DNA from 4 places in the Streptomyces sp. NPDC024698 genome. Region 3 is predicted to be linked to each of the others. Evidence: riboswitches for the same ligand, from Rfam matches in the RefSeq annotation. Region 3 holds a riboswitch; each other region holds the start of a gene.

Region 1 (4,154 bases), on a different contig from region 3:
CCGGCTGGAGGGGCAGACCGCGATCCGTACGCTCCTCGACCGTCTTCCCGACATCCAACTCGCTGGAGAATCGGCTGATTTGCGCTGGCGCGGAGGCCTCATTATGCGGGGATTGCGCACACTTCCGGTGGAGTTCACCCCGGTCAAATAGGCCGTGATCGGCCCATCGCCGACCCTTCGCCTCCCCTGCTGAAGCGCTCCTTCCGCATACCGGAAGGAGCGCTCCCACGGCTACCGGAACATGACGGTCCATCAAATCTGTGATCTTCGCGTGATCTGTACTGCATCGACTTGTAACCAGCGATCGACTGCGACTACGTTCACCCATCAACGCGGCCCCCGTGCTTCCTGATTGACGGGAGTCGCGCTGCTCCCCGCTGTCACGCGAAAGGCTTCCGCATGCTCTCCGGGAACGGCCGTCACCGTCGCCCTCGTCAGGCCCCGGCACTCATCGTCGCCGCAGGGGTGACCGGATCGGCGATCGCCATCCCGTTGCTCGCCGCGGCGAGCGCGAGCGCCGCCGACGGAACCACCTGGGACCGGGTGGCACAGTGCGAGAGCGGTGGCGCGTGGAGCGCCAACCAGGGCAACGGGTACTACGGCGGCCTTCAGCTCGACCAGGAGAACTGGGAGGCGCACGGTGGTCTGGACTACGCCCCGACCGCCGACCAGGCCAGCCGCTCGCAGCAGATAGCCGTCGCCGAGAAGGTGCTCGACGACCAGGGACTCAAGGCCTGGCCGACCTGCGGGCCGCTCTCCGGGCTCAGTAAGGGCTCGGGCGAGATCAGCGTCGACACGGGCCTGGCCGGCGACTCGTCCAGCGGTGGTGACGACTCCAGTTCATACACTTCCTCCGGTTTGTCGACTTCGCCCAGCTCGTCCGCTTCGAGTGATTCGTCTGGTTCGGGCAACTCCTCGACCTCGGCCGACAGCACCCCGGCGCCGAGTGCTTCGCAGACCTCCGGCACTCCGGACGCGACGCCGGGCAAGAGCGACAAAACGGCTGATTCGGCCAAGTCGGGGCAGAAGGAAGCCTCTTCGAGCGCCTCCGCCACCCCGAGCGGCACCGGCGGGCGCCACCGCGGCGGCGAGGCCGCCGATGACGCCACCGGCGACACCGCCGACGGCTCGGCCGGACGGCACGCCGCGAGCGCCGAGAGCGACACCGCCGACGACTCGTACGCCGCAAAGGTCTTGGGCAGCATCTGGGACGGTTCCGGCGACCTCGGCCTCGGTGACGACTGGGACAAGCCGGCCGCTGCCGACACGTCGGCCGCCGACAGCGGTCCCGGCCTCGTCGTCCCTGGTCGGAGCATTGCCGTCGTCGCCGAAACGGCCCAGTAGTAGCGGGAGTTCGCGTCACGGTTCGCCGGGTAATGTCCCATTTGGTGCAAGTGAGAGATGGGTCTCAGAAGCCCTGATCGTCTTTGAATTTCCGTCGATCGACTGCTTACGGTCGTGACCGCTCGCCACAGCGGGCCCCGACGGTCGCAACGCCGAATCCTGCCAACGGCCGTACGGGAACAGTCGTCGCGTCATGCGCCGTAGGCAGGAGCGGGGGACCCAAGGTAAGTGCCGGGCCCGGGAGTCGAGAGACGTCCGGGATCGGCTTGGGGTGAAGCCGCGTGCCGGACGTCCTGGAGACGGGATCCGAGGCATGCGGCCGGGCAACTCATTCGGCCCGAACCCGACAGCTCACCTCGCAGGCGTCGGTGAGGGGATCTCTCCATGCTGTTCTCCAGCAAGGGCAAGCACCGCCGCCCGAACAAGGCCACCCGCGTCGCCGCTCTCGCCGGTGTCACCGGTGTCGCCATCGCCGCCCCGCTGATGGCGGCCGGCAACGCCTCCGCGGCCACCGCCTCCGAGTGGGACGCCGTCGCCCAGTGCGAGTCCGGCGGCAACTGGTCGATCAACACCGGCAACGGCTACTACGGCGGCCTTCAGTTCTCGTCCTCCACCTGGGCCGCGTACGGCGGCACCGCCTATGCCGCGAGCGCCGACCAGGCCTCGAAGTCGCAGCAGATCACCATCGGCGAGAAGGTCCTCGCCGCGCAGGGCAAGGGCGCCTGGCCGACCTGCGGCACCGGACTGTCGAGCACCCCCTACGGCGGCGGCTCCGCCCCGGCGGCCCCGTCCGCGCCCTCCTCGTCGAGCGCCTCGCAGAGCGCCCCCGCCACCCGGACGACGGAGCAGCCCGCCTCCCGTTCCGCGGAGCGCCCCGCCGCCCAGAAGACCGTCACCACGCCGACCGGCAAGAAGGTCAAGAAGGGCGACGGCGAGTACAAGGTCGTCAAGGGCGACACCCTGAGCTCGATCGCCGAGAAGAAGCACGTCAAGGGCGGTTGGCAGAAGCTGTTCAAGCTGAACAAGGACATCGTCGCCGACGCCGACGTCATCTACCCGGGCCAGCAGCTGCACCTGAGCTGAGCTGAGCCGATCCGGACGGCGCGGCACGCCGGTCGACCCGGCCGCTTTCGGCGGACGGCGGCCGGGACACCGGCACCGCGCCGCGACCCCGGCAGGCAACAGCCCCCTCGTGGGGTCTCCGCACGCACCGGAGACCCGTCGAGGCTCCCCGTCCCCACGGGCTCCCCGCTCCGGCGCGTGTTCCCCCGCACGCGCCGGAGCGGGGTTTTTTATTTCTTTTTTTGTTCCGTTCAGAAACAATATGTACGCTCAGTTCCGCTCAAGGGGTGGTCGATCGCTGGCCGATCCCCCTGAGCCGGTTAGGCTCATCCCGCGGGGCTGCCAAGCTCCGCGTACCCGCGTCACATCCCATAAGGAGATGCTCGTGCCGTCCATCGACGTCGTCGTAGCCCGGGAAATCCTGGACTCCCGAGGCAACCCCACGGTCGAGGTCGAGGTCGGCCTCGACGACGGCAGCACGGGTCGTGCCGCCGTTCCGTCCGGCGCCTCCACCGGAGCGTTCGAGGCCATCGAGCTTCGCGACGGTGACCCCAACCGCTACCACGGCAAGGGTGTCGAGAAGGCCGTCCTCGCCGTCATCGAGCAGATCGGCCCGGAGCTCGTCGGCTACGACGCCACCGAGCAGCGCCTGATCGACCAGGCGATGTTCGACCTCGACGCCACCGACAACAAGGGCTCGCTCGGCGCCAACGCCATCCTCGGCGTCTCGCTCGCCGTCGCGCACGCCGCCTCCGAGGCGTCCGACCTGCCGCTCTTCCGCTACCTCGGCGGCCCGAACGCGCACCTGCTGCCCGTTCCGATGATGAACATCCTGAACGGCGGCTCGCACGCCGACTCCAACGTGGACATCCAGGAGTTCATGATCGCGCCGATCGGCGCGGAGTCCTTCTCCGAGGCCCTGCGCTGGGGCGCCGAGGTCTACCACACCCTCAAGAAGGTGCTGAAGACCAAGGGCCTGTCCACCGGCCTCGGCGACGAGGGCGGCTTCGCCCCGAACCTTGAGTCCAACCGCGCCGCCCTCGACCTCATCGTCGAGGCCATCAAGCAGGCCGGTTACATCCCCGGTGAGCAGATCGCGCTCGCGCTCGACGTCGCCGCGTCCGAGTTCTACAAGGACGGCAAGTACGAGTTCGAGGGCAAGTCCCGCTCGGCCGCCGAGATGACCGAGTACTACGAGGAGCTCGTCTCCGCGTACCCGCTCGTCTCCATCGAGGACCCGCTGTACGAGGACGACTGGGCCGGCTGGAAGGTCATCACCGACAAGCTGGGCGACAAGGTCCAGATCGTCGGCGACGACCTCTTCGTCACCAACCCGGAGCGTCTGGCTCGCGGCATCGAGGAGGGCTCGGCCAACGCCCTGCTCGTCAAGGTCAACCAGATCGGTTCGCTGACCGAGACCCTGGACGCCGTCGAGCTGGCCCAGCGCAACGGCTTCAAGTGCATGATGTCCCACCGCTCCGGCGAGACCGAGGACGTCACCATCGCCGACCTCGCGGTCGCCGTGAACTGCGGTCAGATCAAGACCGGCGCCCCGGCCCGCTCGGACCGCGTCGCCAAGTACAACCAGCTGCTGCGCATCGAGGAGATCCTCGACGACGCCGCGGTGTACGCCGGCCGCTCGGCGTTCCCCCGCTTCAAGGGCTGAGCGAGCACCGTTCGCGAGCGCCGAGCCGCACGGCTCGGCAAGCGTCCTCCGTACGTCCCCGTACCCGGTCCCGTACCGTGTG
Region 2 (4,154 bases), on a different contig from region 3:
GTATACGGGCGATCACGCAACCGACCGCACCACCTCACCCTCGGCCCGGCCGCACTAGGAGTTCCTGTGACCACCTACGTCATCACCGTTCCCGGGACGTTCGTCCACGGCCTCTCGGACGCCTCCCGTGCCGACGTGGAACGCAGGCTTCGCCCCCAGGACCCGCAGAACACGGACCTGGGCGAGAGCGAGGAGCTGAGCCTGCTGACCGTCGACGACAACCGGTTCTCCGTCCGGCTGGAGATCGAGGCGGCGGACCGGAGAAGCGCCGAGGCCGAGGCCGTGCGGCTGGTCTCCGGCGCGCTCCGGGACAGCGGCCTGTCCGCGGACGACGCCCCGCTGGGGCCCGCCGCCGTCACCGGGATCGACAGCGAATTCTGACGGCGGGCCGCCGTGGCGCCCCCGGCACACGGCGGCGCTCCACGGACGGCGGTACGCCGCGGACCGACCGCGGCCGGCCGGGCCGCTCTCAGACCGGGCGTACGACGCTGTGGACGGCCGCCTGTCCGGCGTAGGCGACCGACTCCTCGGCGATCCGTGCTCCGGGACTCGGCGCGTGGACCATCATGCCGTCGCCGACGTAGAGACCGACGTGGCTGACGTTGGCGTGGAAGAAGACCAGGTCACCGGGCTGCATCTCGGTGAGGGCGACCGCCGGGCCGGCCTGCGCCTGGTCCTGGGTGGTGCGGGGGAGCATGACTCCGGCACTCTTCCAGGCCGCCTGGGTCAGCCCCGAGGGGTCGTACGACCCGGGTCCCGACGCTCCCCACACGCACGGCATGCCGACCTGCGCGCGTGCGAAGGCGACCGCCTCGGCGGCCCTGCTGTCGTGTCCGACGACCGGCGGGGCGGCGGGAGCAGGAGCGACGAGGCTGTCGATGCTGAACCCCGGGTTCGTGCCTCCGGCGGCGGGCCACGCCTGCCGGCTGCCGGTCGTGCGCAGCGACTGCCGCCAGGCGTCGTCGACCGGCGGCGCCGGTTCGTTCGCCGGGGGCATGGGGGCGGAGCGGTAGGCGGCGGCCGGGGGCGCGGACTCGTACGCGGGCGGCTGGGGCGCCGGCTCACTCGCCGGGGGCATCGGCGCTGAGCGGTAGGCGGCGGGCTCGTACACGGGGGGTTGGGGTGCCGGCTCCCTCACCGGGGGCGGCGGAGGCGGCTGATACCCGCTGGGACGGGTCGGCGCCTCGTACGACAGGGGCAGGAGCACCGATCTGTACTCGGAGACGGGCGGCTCCGGCTCGTACGAGAGGGGCAGGAGCACCGACTTGTACTCGGCGGCCGGAGCCGCGGGCTCGTACACATGGGGCACGGAGCCCGTCTCCTGCACACGGGGCATGGAGCCCGTCTCGTACGCGCGCGGCATCGAGCCCGTGTCGTAGGCGCGGGGCATCGAGCCGGTGTCCTGCACACGGGGCATGGAGCCCGTCTCGTACGCGCGGGGCACCGACCCGGTGTCCTGCACGCGGGGCATCGAGCCCGTCTCGTACGCGCGCGGCATCGAGCCCGTGTCGAACGCCGTGGGGGCGGGCGCCGGCTGGAACGCGGGGGGCTGGGGCAGCTGCTGGAACGCGGCGGTCCGGGGCGCCTGTTCGTACGCGATGGGCTGCGGCGCGGGCTGGAACGCGGGGGCCGGGGGAAGCGACTGGTACGCGGGGGGCTGCGGGGCGGACGGGAACCGGGGCTCTTCCACCGGCCGGTACTCGATCGCCGGCGCCTGCGGCTGCCGCGGGACGGGCATGCTCGTCCGGGCCGCGTGCCGCGCCATCAGGTCCTGCGCGACCGCGAGCTTGCGCCGGGCGGTCTGCTTCCTGCCGTGCAGCGAGGACTTCTGCGAGGCGGCGGCGGCCGGAGCGGCCCCCGCCGGGAGCGCCGCGCGGACCGCCGAACCCGCTTCCGTCGCCGCCGGGGCGCGACCGGTCACGCTCTCGGCCGCCGGACCCGCGGTCAGCTCCAGGACGGGACGCCCGGCCGGTTCCGAAGCCGGTCCCGCGGTCAGCTCGCGCATCGGGGCCGCCGTCAACTCGGCGACGGGCCGCATGATCTGCTCCAGCTCGTACACCGTCGGAAGGTCCGACGAGGACCCCTTGGGGGCTCTCGCGCCCTCCTTCGGACGGGCACTCGCGCCACCCCGCTCCGGCAGCCGGTCGGACGGAAGGACGGCCGGGGCCGAGGGTCCGAACCGGGAACGCGCCCCGTCGAACCACTGCCGCATCAGGTCTTCCTCGGCGGGCTCGGAACCGCCACTCCCCTGGCCGGAGCCGCGTCGGCCCGGCCTGCGGGTGGAGTTCGCCAGAGCGCGGGTCCCGTTGAAGTTGCCGGTGGCCATCTCCGCCTGGTCGTAGAGGGACGAGAGCCGTCGGGCGACTTCTTCGCCGCTGGGCGGGGTGCGTTCCGGCGCCATCGAGTGGTGCTCCTTCCGTCGTCCGCCTACCGGGTTAGCTGTCGGGTTCGGGCGGACGATTCCGGAAGGTATGCCCTACGGCCCCTGCCCCGAAAGGCAGTCGGCCGATTCACCCCAGGTTCGGTGGGTCCCCGGCTCCCGCTGCCACGAGGACAGTCAGGACTCGGCGGAGGCCGCGCCGCCCGGCGACTTCGCCGGAGGGAGTCGGGCGACCTGGTCGCCAACTTAGCCATGATGTGCACCGGATGTGAAGATCCACGTCCCCTATGTCCGATACATTTTCGTGACCTTCGTCGCACCACCTCGCAGCGCGACGACGAGGACACGCGCCGTGCCCGAAAGGGAAGGCTGAGCACGGCCGTTGGGGTGATCGGGCACGAAGTCCGCCCCACCGGGCGGACTTGGCGAGACGCGGCCGGCCCGACTCCAGACGACCCGGCGGGACAGGCTCCGAGGCACCCGGCACTCCGGACACGCGCCCGGCCGACTCGACTGTGTCGAAAGTGTGCACAGAACTGGCGTTCCGTTGCATGCCGTTCGACATCGGCGGCGCCCGTTGGTCACACCTTGACCGGTTCTGGCCGAACTGGCCGGACAACTGCTGCCGTCACGCGCCGGCCGTACCGTCGAGGCACATCAGACCACGAGAGCGAGTCGAGGATCCCCACGTGCACGATGCGCCGATCTATGCCCAACTGATCTCCGAACGCGGGGACATACCGACCCTCGTACGGAGCGAGGCCCGTCGGCTGCAACGCGACTTCGAGTGGATCCTGAGCTGGGATCCGTCGACGGGCGCCCCGCTTCCCTCGGCCGCCGCACGCTCCGCGTCCGGCACCCGCCGTCCGCTCTCCCCGCACCCCGACGACCGGCTGGACGCGCCCGGGCCCTAGATCACGTCTGGTTCGCCGCCGGACCGTTCGGCGGGGAGCGGGTCGAGTCCGTCGGCGATCCGCGCGACCAGGCCGGAGACCGTGGCAGCCGTGACCCGGTGCCAGGTCCGGGCCCGCCGGACCATCGCGTGATCACCGCGCTCGACCCGCACGGCGCTCGCGGAGGAGCCCGCCTCCACGGCCCGCCGGACGAGGGCGAACGACTCCGCGGGGTCGGTGATCCGGTCCCGGTCGCCGTGCAGCACGATCACCCGCGTGTCCCGGAGGTGGGCCACCGGCTCGCCCTCCGGGCACCAGGGAGCCAGCGCCACGACAGCCCGGACCTGCGGTACGGCGGCGGCCCGCAGGGCGGCGCGCCCACCCATCGAGTGCCCCACGAGCACGACCGGCACCTCCCCGACGAGGGCGGACAGTTCAGCCAGTGCCCGCAGGACATCGGCGACGGGGTCGGCGTCCGCGCCGTTCCAGCCCCGGTGCCGATAGCGCACCTGCCCCACGAACGTGGCCTTGTCCGACAGGGCCCGCGTCACACAGCGCAGAAACGGCCGCATCCGTGCGCGGGCGACGTTCCACGGCCGCAGCGGGGCCTTGCTGTCGGCGGCACCACCGTGCAGGACCAGGACGGCGGCACGCGTCGGACCTGACCCCGGAGGGACCGCACGCCACGGCATCAGGGCCGCGGGGACGTCGGCCGCCACAGGCCGGGACACATCGTCGGCGGACCTCCGCGCAGAGTCTCGCATGGCACCTCTCCCCCGCACGGCGCTCTCCACGCCCCGCGCTCGACCGTGAGGAGGATCGTCTCATCGGCCACCGGTCGTCGGTGACCGGGTAGGCCGTGCTCCGCGACCTTGCAGGCC
Region 3 (4,154 bases):
GCGGGTCGCCGGGTTCCTCGGGCGGGCTTCGGCGGGTTCCCTCGGGCGGGCTTCGTCGGAATTCTTCCCGGGCTTCCCTTGGCGTCGGCCTGGGTGCCGGCTTCGCGCCGAGCGGGCACCCCAGGGGCCAACGACGCGCTGGGATGCGTGGCGGAGCTCGTGTCCGTCACACGATCCGGCATTGCTCCGGATCGCTAATTCGGCTGTAGCGAAGGCATGTTGAGAGGAGGGCGATGCTGTTTGCCTTGTATCCAGCGGGTGTTGGGGCGTTGTGGTCGGTCGTGTTCGGGAAAGTCGGTGTGGGCGGAAGCGGACCCTGGGTGATCCGAATCGGTCGCAACGCGCTTACCGCCGTGCGGTGAACGGCGTTGCAGACGGGATACCGGACGTCGTCCGGTTCACGCCGGGCCGATGAGTCGTGGGATCCGTATTCTTCGGATCATGGCCGCTCCGACTGCATATTCACTCATCGCCACTGACCTGGACGGAACGCTGCTGCGCGGCGACGACACACTCTCCGACCGGTCACGCGCCGCGTTGGCGAAAGTGACCCGGGCAGGTGCCCGGCATCTCGTGGTCACGGGCCGACCCGCGCCGCGCGTGCGACCGTTTCTCGATGAACTCGGCGGTGAGGGACTGGCGGTGTGCGGACAGGGGGCGCAGCTCTACGACGCCGCCACGGACCGCATGCTCTGGTCGGTGACCCTGGAGAGAGAGCTGGCGGAGACGGCGCTCGGCAAGATCGAGGCGGAGGTCGGGATGCTGTACGCGGCGGTCGACCAGGACGGCGTGGACGGCCTGACGCTCATCGAGCCGGGGTACGTCATGCCGCATCCGACGCTGCCGGCGGTGCGGGTGCCGCGCCGGGACGACCTCTGGGCCGAGCCGATCAGCAAGGTGTTGCTCCGCCATCCCTCGTTGTCCGACGACGAGTTGGCGTCGGCGGCACGGCAAGTGGTCGGTTCGCTGGCGACGGTGACCATGTCGGGGCCCGGCACCGTCGAACTCCAGCCATGCGGGGTGACCAAGGCGACGGGGCTCGCTCTCGCCGCGGCGCACCTCGGACTCAGCCCGTGCGGGACGCTCGCGTTCGGGGACATGCCCAATGACATCCCCATGTTCGACTGGGCGGCCCGGGGTGTGGCGATGGCCAACGCCCATCCGGAACTGAAGGCGGTGGCCGACGAGGTCACGCTGTCGAACGAGGACGACGGGATCGCGGTGGTGCTGGAGCGCCTCTTCGGCTTCTGACCGCGACCGGCGTGACCGTGACGGGAGCGAGAGCGCTCTCGCCCGCAACGCACCCGCACCCGTCGACGGTCCGAGAAGGAGCCGTGGGCGGGTGCGGGGGAAGTGCGAGGGTGCGGGGTGGATCAGTAGGCGCCGTTGACGTTGTCGATGGAGCCGTAGGTCTTGGCCGCGTAGTTGCAGGCGGCGGTGATGTTCGCGACCGGGTCGTAGATGTTCATCGACGTGCCGGCGACGTGGTACGCCTGGAAGGTGGGGTCGATGACCTGGAGCAGACCCTTGGAGGGGATGCCCGCGGCGGCGTTGGAGTCCCAGTTGTTGATGGCGTTGGGGTTGCCGGAGGACTCACGGATCACGTTGCGATAGATGCCGTCGTAGCTGCCGGGGATGCCCGCCTTGGCCATGACGTCGAGGGATTCCTTGATCCAGCCGTCGAGGTTGTTGCTGTAGGTCTTGGCGGAGGCCTGGGTGACCTTGGCCGTGGCCGTCGTGGTCTTGGCGACGGCGGAGGTCGCGTTCGCCGTGGTGCGGACGGTCGTCGAGCCCAGCGACTTCGTACCGACGGTCAGCTTCAGGCCCGGGCGGATCAGGGCGGGGTTGTCGCCGATGACCGCGCGGTTCGCCGCGTACAGCTTCTTCCAGCCACCGCTCTTGGGGTACTTCTGCGCCACCTTGGACAGGGTGTCGCCGGCGACGACCTTGTAGGTGACGAGCTGCACGTTGGGGACCACCGCGGTGTGGGCCGTCTTCGCGATCTGGGGGGCCTGCGCCGGGGTGGCGGCGCTGGCGCCGGTCGCGCTCACGAGCGGGAGGGCGAGGGCGATGCCACCCGTTCCGGCGGCGATCATGCCGCGGGTGATGACGTTGGCCTTCTTGCTGCGGTGCTTGCCTCGTACGGGCATGACGAATGTCCTCTCCGACGCCTGCGAGGTGAGCTGTCGGGTTCGGGCGGGAGATGCCCGGCCGCGCTGTAGGCACGGCTTCACCCCAAGCCGGTCCGGTATGTCCGGATCGGCGGCTTACCTGTGGTTCCCCCGCTCCTGCCGTGCGTGGGTCGATGGGTTTCCGGGCGGCGGCAGGATTCGGCGATCCGCCCGGGGTCGACCAGAACGTATGCGAGAGCACATGTCCGAAACAAGACGAGATTTGACCGCGAAGATCGCTTTCTCCTGGTTAAGGGCAGGGTAAAAAGTCCGATTGTGCCGGAATTGGATCCTCAACTTGCCTTTGGCGAAGGGGTTGAGTCGAGCGGGTCGCGAGGTGGCGGCCCGACGTGCCGGTGACTCAACTCACGAGACCAAAGGTCATCAACGCGGCATGAGGGGTAATTCGGGCATCACGCTCGCGCCGGCGGGCGCCGCCGGACCCTCCCGGGGGCGCCGAGTGCCCCCTTGCGGGAGGGGAATTGTGGCGTGGGCCACGTCGGGACGGATGGGTCCGCCCCGGTGCGAGGTGGGAGGCGAGAGGCGGGATGGGGGATGCAGGATGGGGGTGCGGGGCGTGAGCGAGCCTAGTTCGGGCGGAGGCGGGGTGAAGTGCCGCTCGTGGCAACGGTGTTCGGCGTACGAGGGGGAGTGCGGGCAAGGCGTGGACGAGGCGGGGGCGGTGTGCCGGGCGGGATGCGGGGCAAGGTGCAGGCGGGATGCGGTGCGGTGAACTCCCCTGCTCCGCAAGCCTCTTGCCCCGCGAGTCGCCTGCCCCGCGAGCCCACTCGTGGGCGTCCTGCCCTGAGGCCCTCTCCCCCGGACCCCCTCCGCGAGCTACCTGCTCCGAGCGCCCCTCTGTGAGCCGCCTGCTCTGCGAGTCGCCTTCGTGAGCCCTCTGCTCCAAGAGCCCCTGCCTCGCAGGCCCCCTCCCTCTCCCCCTCCCGCAAGCTCCCTGGGGCCTGTGCCCTGTCAGTCGGAGGTGCGGGGGATCCTCTTCTCCCAGGTCCGGTGGAAGACGACCTCGTCACCGGCCTTGCAGACGAGTTCGTCGGTCGTGATGAAGTCCCGCGCGTCGCAGCTCATGGCGGAGACGGTCTCGACACGGGCGTCCCACGGCAGGTCGGGGCGGTGCAGCCGGATCGACCAGGTCGAGCGAGCGAGCGCGGACAGCGGGTCCGACGTCTCGATCGTGTACGTCTCCCGCCCCTCCTCCGTGCATTCGAGGCCGTCGGGATACACGCGCGTGCCGCCGTGGCCCGGGGTCACCTCCAGGCGCCAGGTCTCCGCGGCCACGTCGCGCAGCACCAGGCGCCGCGGCCGGGGCTCGTCCAGGGTCGCGGAGACGGTCACCCCGAGGGGCTCGGACTCCTCGGGCTCGCCGAAGGTGATCGAGGGGTCCGACTCCCTTGTCCGTACGGGGAGTTCGAGGACGCTGCCGATCGGCTCCAGGGTGAATCCCGCCTCCGAGCCCGGCTCGGGCCAGATCCAGGGCCAGTAGGCGGAGGAGACGCCCAGCCGGATGCGGTGGCCGGCCGGGAACGCGTAGCCGATGGCGCCCAGGTCGAACACCACGTGCTCCGTGCCGCCAGGACTCCAGGGAACCGCCTGGCCGGGCCCCCGGCGCGCCGACAGATTCAGGGCGCCCCGGGTGACGAGCGTGGACGCCCCGTCCGGCGCCACGTCGCACAGCCGGGCGATCACCTGACCCCTGGGCACCATGGAGGTCAGCCGCAGAGTGACCCGGGGGCGGCCCAGCAGCCAGGTCTCCTCCGGCACCTCGAACTCGAAACAGGCCGACCGGGCGTCCTCCTCCCGCTGGTCCGGCGGCAGGTCGGCGTCGTCGCCGAACGGGAAGGGGCGGCCCGCGTCGACCCCCGTGTGCTGTGGGGACCGCACCGGCACCGGGGTGCCCTGGAGCGCGTACGCGACCGGGGTCACCGAGGGTGAGGGCCAGGCGGGGTCGCCCACCCAGCGGCCTGG
Region 4 (4,154 bases), on a different contig from region 3:
ATCCCCGGGCACGACGGCAAGCCCGCCCCGCGCGACGGCTCGCTGCCCGACATCGTCGGCGAGCAGCTGCGCGAGGTCGTCGAGGAGGACGTCCCGGCCCGCGCGCTGATGGCCGCCTACCGGCTCCCGGAGGACGGCACTCGCGCGTGCGACGCCGCCGACCTGGCGCTCACCGTCCTCGGCGGCGGCGAGTCCTCCCGGCTCTACAACCGGCTCGTACGCCGTGACCGCACCGCCGTCGCGGCCGGGTTCGGCCTGCTGCGACTCGCCGGAGCACCCTCCCTGGGCTGGCTGGACGTGAAGACGTCCGGCGACGTCGAGGTCCCGGTCATCGAGGCCGCCGTGGACGAGGAGCTCGCCCGGTTCGCCGAGGAGGGCCCCACGGCCGGGGAGATGGAGCGCGCCCAGGCCCAGTTGGAGCGCGAATGGCTCGACCGACTCGGCACCGTCGCGGGCCGCGCCGACGAACTGTGCCGCTACGCCGTCCTGTTCGGTGACCCGCAGCTCGCCCTGACCGCCGTACAGCGCGTCCTCGACGTCACGGCGGACGAGGTCCGGGAGGCCGCCAAGGCCCGCCTGCGCCCCGACAACCGCGCGGTGCTCGTCTACGAACCGACCACCGCCGAGGCCGCCGACGCGGCCGACTCCGCCGACGAGACCGACGAGGAGGCGGCGAAGTGACCCAGCTCGCCACCATGGACTTCCACCCACGCCCCCAGGCCGGACAGCCCAAGCCCTGGGCGTTCCCCGCTCCCGAGCGTGGCACCCTGGACAACGGTCTGACCGTGCTGCGCTGCCACCGCCCCGGACAGCAGGTCGTCGCCGTCGAGGTGATCCTGGCCGCGCCGCTGGACGCCGAGCCCGCTGGCCTGGACGGCATCGCCACGATCATGGCGCGCGCCTTCTCCGAGGGCACCGACAAGCACTCGGCCGAGGACTTCGCCGCCGAGCTGGAGCGCTGCGGCGCCACACTCGACGCGCACGCCGACCACCCCGGCGTACGCCTGTCGCTCGAAGTGCCCGTCTCGCGCCTGGGCAAGGCCCTCGGCCTGCTCGCCGACGCCCTGCGGGCCCCCGCGTTCGCGGACAGCGAGGTCGAGCGACTGGTGACCAACCGCCTGGACGAGATCCCGCACGAAACGGCGAATCCGGCCCGTCGTGCGGCCAAGGAGCTCTCCAAGGAGCTGTTCCCGGCGAGCGCGCGCATGGCGCGCCCGCGCCAGGGCAGCGAGGAGACCGTCCGGAACATCGACTCGTCGGCCGTGCGTGCCTTCTACGAGAAGCACGTGCGCCCCGCGACGGCCACCGCCGTCGTCGTGGGCGACCTGACCGGGATCGATCTCGACGAGCTGCTCGCCGACACGCTCGGCTCCTGGACCGGCTCGTCCGCCGAGCCGCTTCCCGTGCCGCCGGTGACCGCCGACGACACCGGCCGCGTGATCGTCGTCGACCGCCCCGGCGCGGTCCAGACGCAGCTGCTCATCGGCCGGGTCGGCTCCGACCGGCACGACCGCGTGTGGCCCGCCCAGGTCCTGGGCACCTACTGCCTCGGCGGCACCCTCACCTCGCGCCTGGACCGCGTCCTGCGCGAGGAGAAGGGCTACACCTACGGTGTGCGGGCGTTCGGGCAGGTCCTGCGCTCCGCGCCGGACGGCACGGGCGCCGCGATGCTCGCCATCAGCGGCTCGGTCGACACCCCCAACACCGGTCCGGCGCTCGACGACCTGTGGAAGGTGCTGCGCACGCTCGCGGCCGAGGGGCTGACCGACACGGAGCGCGATGTCGCCGTGCAGAACCTGGTGGGCGTCGCGCCCCTCAAGTTCGAGACGGCGGCGGCCGTCGCGAGCACGCTCGCGGACCAGGTCGAACAGCACCTGCCGGACGACTACCAGTCGACGCTCTACCGTCAACTGGCCGCCACCGGCACCGTGGAGGCCACCGCGGCGGCGGTGAGCGCCTTCCCGACGGACCGTCTGGTGACCGTCCTGGTGGGCGACGCGGCGCAGATCGCGGAGCCGGTCAGGGCCCTCGGGATCGGTGAAGTCACCGTGGTGGCGGCCGAGTAGAACCCGTGCGACCCAGGAGGGCCCTGACGGCTGAAGAGCCGTCAGGGCCCTCCTGTTTACGGGTGCAGCCCCCAAGATGTCCGTATTCGTGCGGGGGTTACCCCTTCTGCCCTGTGGCATGCGTTACAAAAATCGTGATCCGTTTGTTGTTCGAATGAGGCCCCGTCTAGCGTCGGTGCGACTGTTCGTCATGCAGTGCGCCGCGCCCGCGGCACCGGACAGTCATCGCCGAGTCCTCCATGACGCGAGTCAGGGGAGCCGGGGACCCATACGCAGTCCCTGGGGTGAATCGGACGCCCTCTCCTGAGGGGGTCCGTAGGAGACCTTCCTGCTCCGAACCCGTCAGCTAACCCGGTAGGCGAGAGGGAAGGAAAGGATCAGCCCCTACATGGCGTTCACCTGTGGCACCGGCAAGCATCGTCGTACGAGCAGCCGGGTGCACAGCACCACCACGACCGCCGTCGGGGTCGCGGCGCTCACCACCACCGGTGTGATCGGAACCCTGGCCGCTCCCGCGTTCGCCGCGGAGGCCTCCGTCGAGCAGACCGGGCTGACCCAGACCGTCACCCTGAACGACGCCGTCGCCGACCAGATCGACGCCCAGGCCTTCGCACAGCAGCGCGCCGCCGACGAGGCCGCCGCGCGCAAGCAGGCCGAGCAGACGGCACGCAAGCAGGCCGCCGCCCAGGCCGCGCAGCTCCGCCAGGCGAAGGAGCGCGCCGCCCGCGAGGCCGAGCGCAAGCGCCTGAACACGTTCGTCCTGCCGATCACCGGTTCGTACGTCTCCACCGGCTACAAGGCGAGCAGCAGCCTCTGGTCCTCCGGCAGCCACACCGGGGTCGACTTCCACGCCGCGTCCGGCACCTCGGTCCACGCCGTCGGCTCCGGCACGGTCGTCACGGCCGGCTGGGGCGGCGCCTACGGCAATCAAGTCGTGATCAAGATGCATGACGGCACGTACACCATGTACGGCCACCTGTCGTCCATCGGCGTGTCCGTGGGGCAGGCGGTCACCCCGGGCCAGCAGATCGGTCTCTCCGGGGACACCGGCAACACCACGGGACCGCACCTCCACTTCGAGGCCCGTACGACCGCCGAGTACGGCTCGGACATGGACCCCGTCGCCTACCTGCGCTCGCACGGCGTCAACGTCTGACGACCGCTTCGCGGCTTCTTCACCGCTTTCGATGCCCCGGTTCACCGAGCCGGGGCATCGTCGTTTCCGGATGCCGTCTGTCCAAAAAATATCCATGGGTTCAGGCATGCCATCGGAAATTCACGCCTCCTGCAATAGAGTCACTGAAGAAGCGTCAATCGACGGCGTTTCACGGGGATTAAAGCGGAGGTCCGTCATGCGTATTCCGGCGCACTCGGTGTGCACGGCGATCCGTGACGACATCGTCGCGGGTGTCTACGAGCGCGGCGGCCGCCTCACCGAGGAACTGCTGGCGCGGCGCTACGGCGTCTCGCGCGTCCCCGTGCGCGAGGCGCTGCGCACCCTGGAGGCCGAGGGCTTCGTGGTCACCCGCCGGCACGCGGGGGCCTGTGTCGCGGAGCCCACCGAGCTGGAGGCCGCGGACCTCCTGGAGATGCGCATGCTGCTGGAGCCGCTGGGTGCCGCGAGGGCGGCCCAGCGGCGTACGGAGGCCCACCTCAAGGTGCTGCGCGGCCTGGTCAGGCTGGGGCAGGAGCGTTCCAGGCGGGGCAACAGCGAGGATCTGCGCTCACTGGGCGGCTGGTTCCACGAGACGCTCGCGCAGGCCTCCGGCAGTTCCGCGCTGACGTCCACGCTCGCCCAGCTGCGCCACAAGATCGCCTGGATGTACTCGGTGGACGCGCCGGCCGACCCCGCGGAGTCCTGGGCGGAGCACGGCGGCATCGTGGACGCGGTGGCCCGCGGCGACAGCGAGCGGGCCCGCGCGATCACGGCCCTGCACACCGAGCGCGCCACGGCCGCGCACCGGCTCCGGTTTCCCGGCGCCGAACGGCCGGACCGTGTGAGGAGTTCGCAACATCCCGTAAACGTGACGGGCCTGCGTCATTAACACGGGCGCCGTATACAAAGAGGGATATTCCGTGGGGGCTCAT

Evidence for each region. Region 3 has a riboswitch for cyclic di-AMP ahead of ACZ4AA_RS31985 (transglycosylase SLT domain-containing protein). Riboswitches for the same ligand answer to the same signal wherever they lie in the genome.
Region 1: another riboswitch for cyclic di-AMP. It lies ahead of ACZ4AA_RS13120 (transglycosylase family protein); the one in region 3 lies ahead of ACZ4AA_RS31985 (transglycosylase SLT domain-containing protein).
Region 2: another riboswitch for cyclic di-AMP. It lies ahead of ACZ4AA_RS32560 (C40 family peptidase); the one in region 3 lies ahead of ACZ4AA_RS31985 (transglycosylase SLT domain-containing protein).
Region 4: another riboswitch for cyclic di-AMP. It lies ahead of ACZ4AA_RS15135 (M23 family metallopeptidase); the one in region 3 lies ahead of ACZ4AA_RS31985 (transglycosylase SLT domain-containing protein).

What each region holds. Positions count from the first base shown of each region.
Region 1 is NZ_JBVHLK010000004.1:491,463-495,616, forward strand. It holds gene ACZ4AA_RS13110 (cytochrome P450 family protein) at 1-151, shown strand, start outside; gene ACZ4AA_RS13115 (transglycosylase family protein) at 400-1,344, shown strand; cyclic di-AMP (ydaO/yuaA leader) riboswitch at 1,531-1,724, shown strand; gene ACZ4AA_RS13120 (transglycosylase family protein) at 1,729-2,427, shown strand; gene eno (phosphopyruvate hydratase) at 2,786-4,072, shown strand.
Region 2 is NZ_JBVHLK010000023.1:21,503-25,656, forward strand. It holds gene ACZ4AA_RS32555 (hypothetical protein) at 67-381, shown strand; gene ACZ4AA_RS32560 (C40 family peptidase) at 470-2,401, opposite strand; cyclic di-AMP (ydaO/yuaA leader) riboswitch at 2,409-2,580, opposite strand; gene ACZ4AA_RS32565 (hypothetical protein) at 3,070-3,294, shown strand; gene ACZ4AA_RS32570 (alpha/beta fold hydrolase) at 3,291-4,037, opposite strand.
Region 3 is NZ_JBVHLK010000022.1:29,649-33,802, reverse strand. It holds gene ACZ4AA_RS31990 (HAD family hydrolase) at 442-1,251, shown strand; gene ACZ4AA_RS31985 (transglycosylase SLT domain-containing protein) at 1,374-2,150, opposite strand; cyclic di-AMP (ydaO/yuaA leader) riboswitch at 2,154-2,314, opposite strand; gene ACZ4AA_RS31980 (CocE/NonD family hydrolase) at 3,144-4,154, opposite strand, start outside.
Region 4 is NZ_JBVHLK010000005.1:404,854-409,007, reverse strand. It holds gene ACZ4AA_RS15145 (M16 family metallopeptidase) at 1-681, shown strand, start outside; gene ACZ4AA_RS15140 (M16 family metallopeptidase) at 678-2,066, shown strand; cyclic di-AMP (ydaO/yuaA leader) riboswitch at 2,283-2,442, shown strand; gene ACZ4AA_RS15135 (M23 family metallopeptidase) at 2,455-3,222, shown strand; gene ACZ4AA_RS15130 (GntR family transcriptional regulator) at 3,419-4,111, shown strand.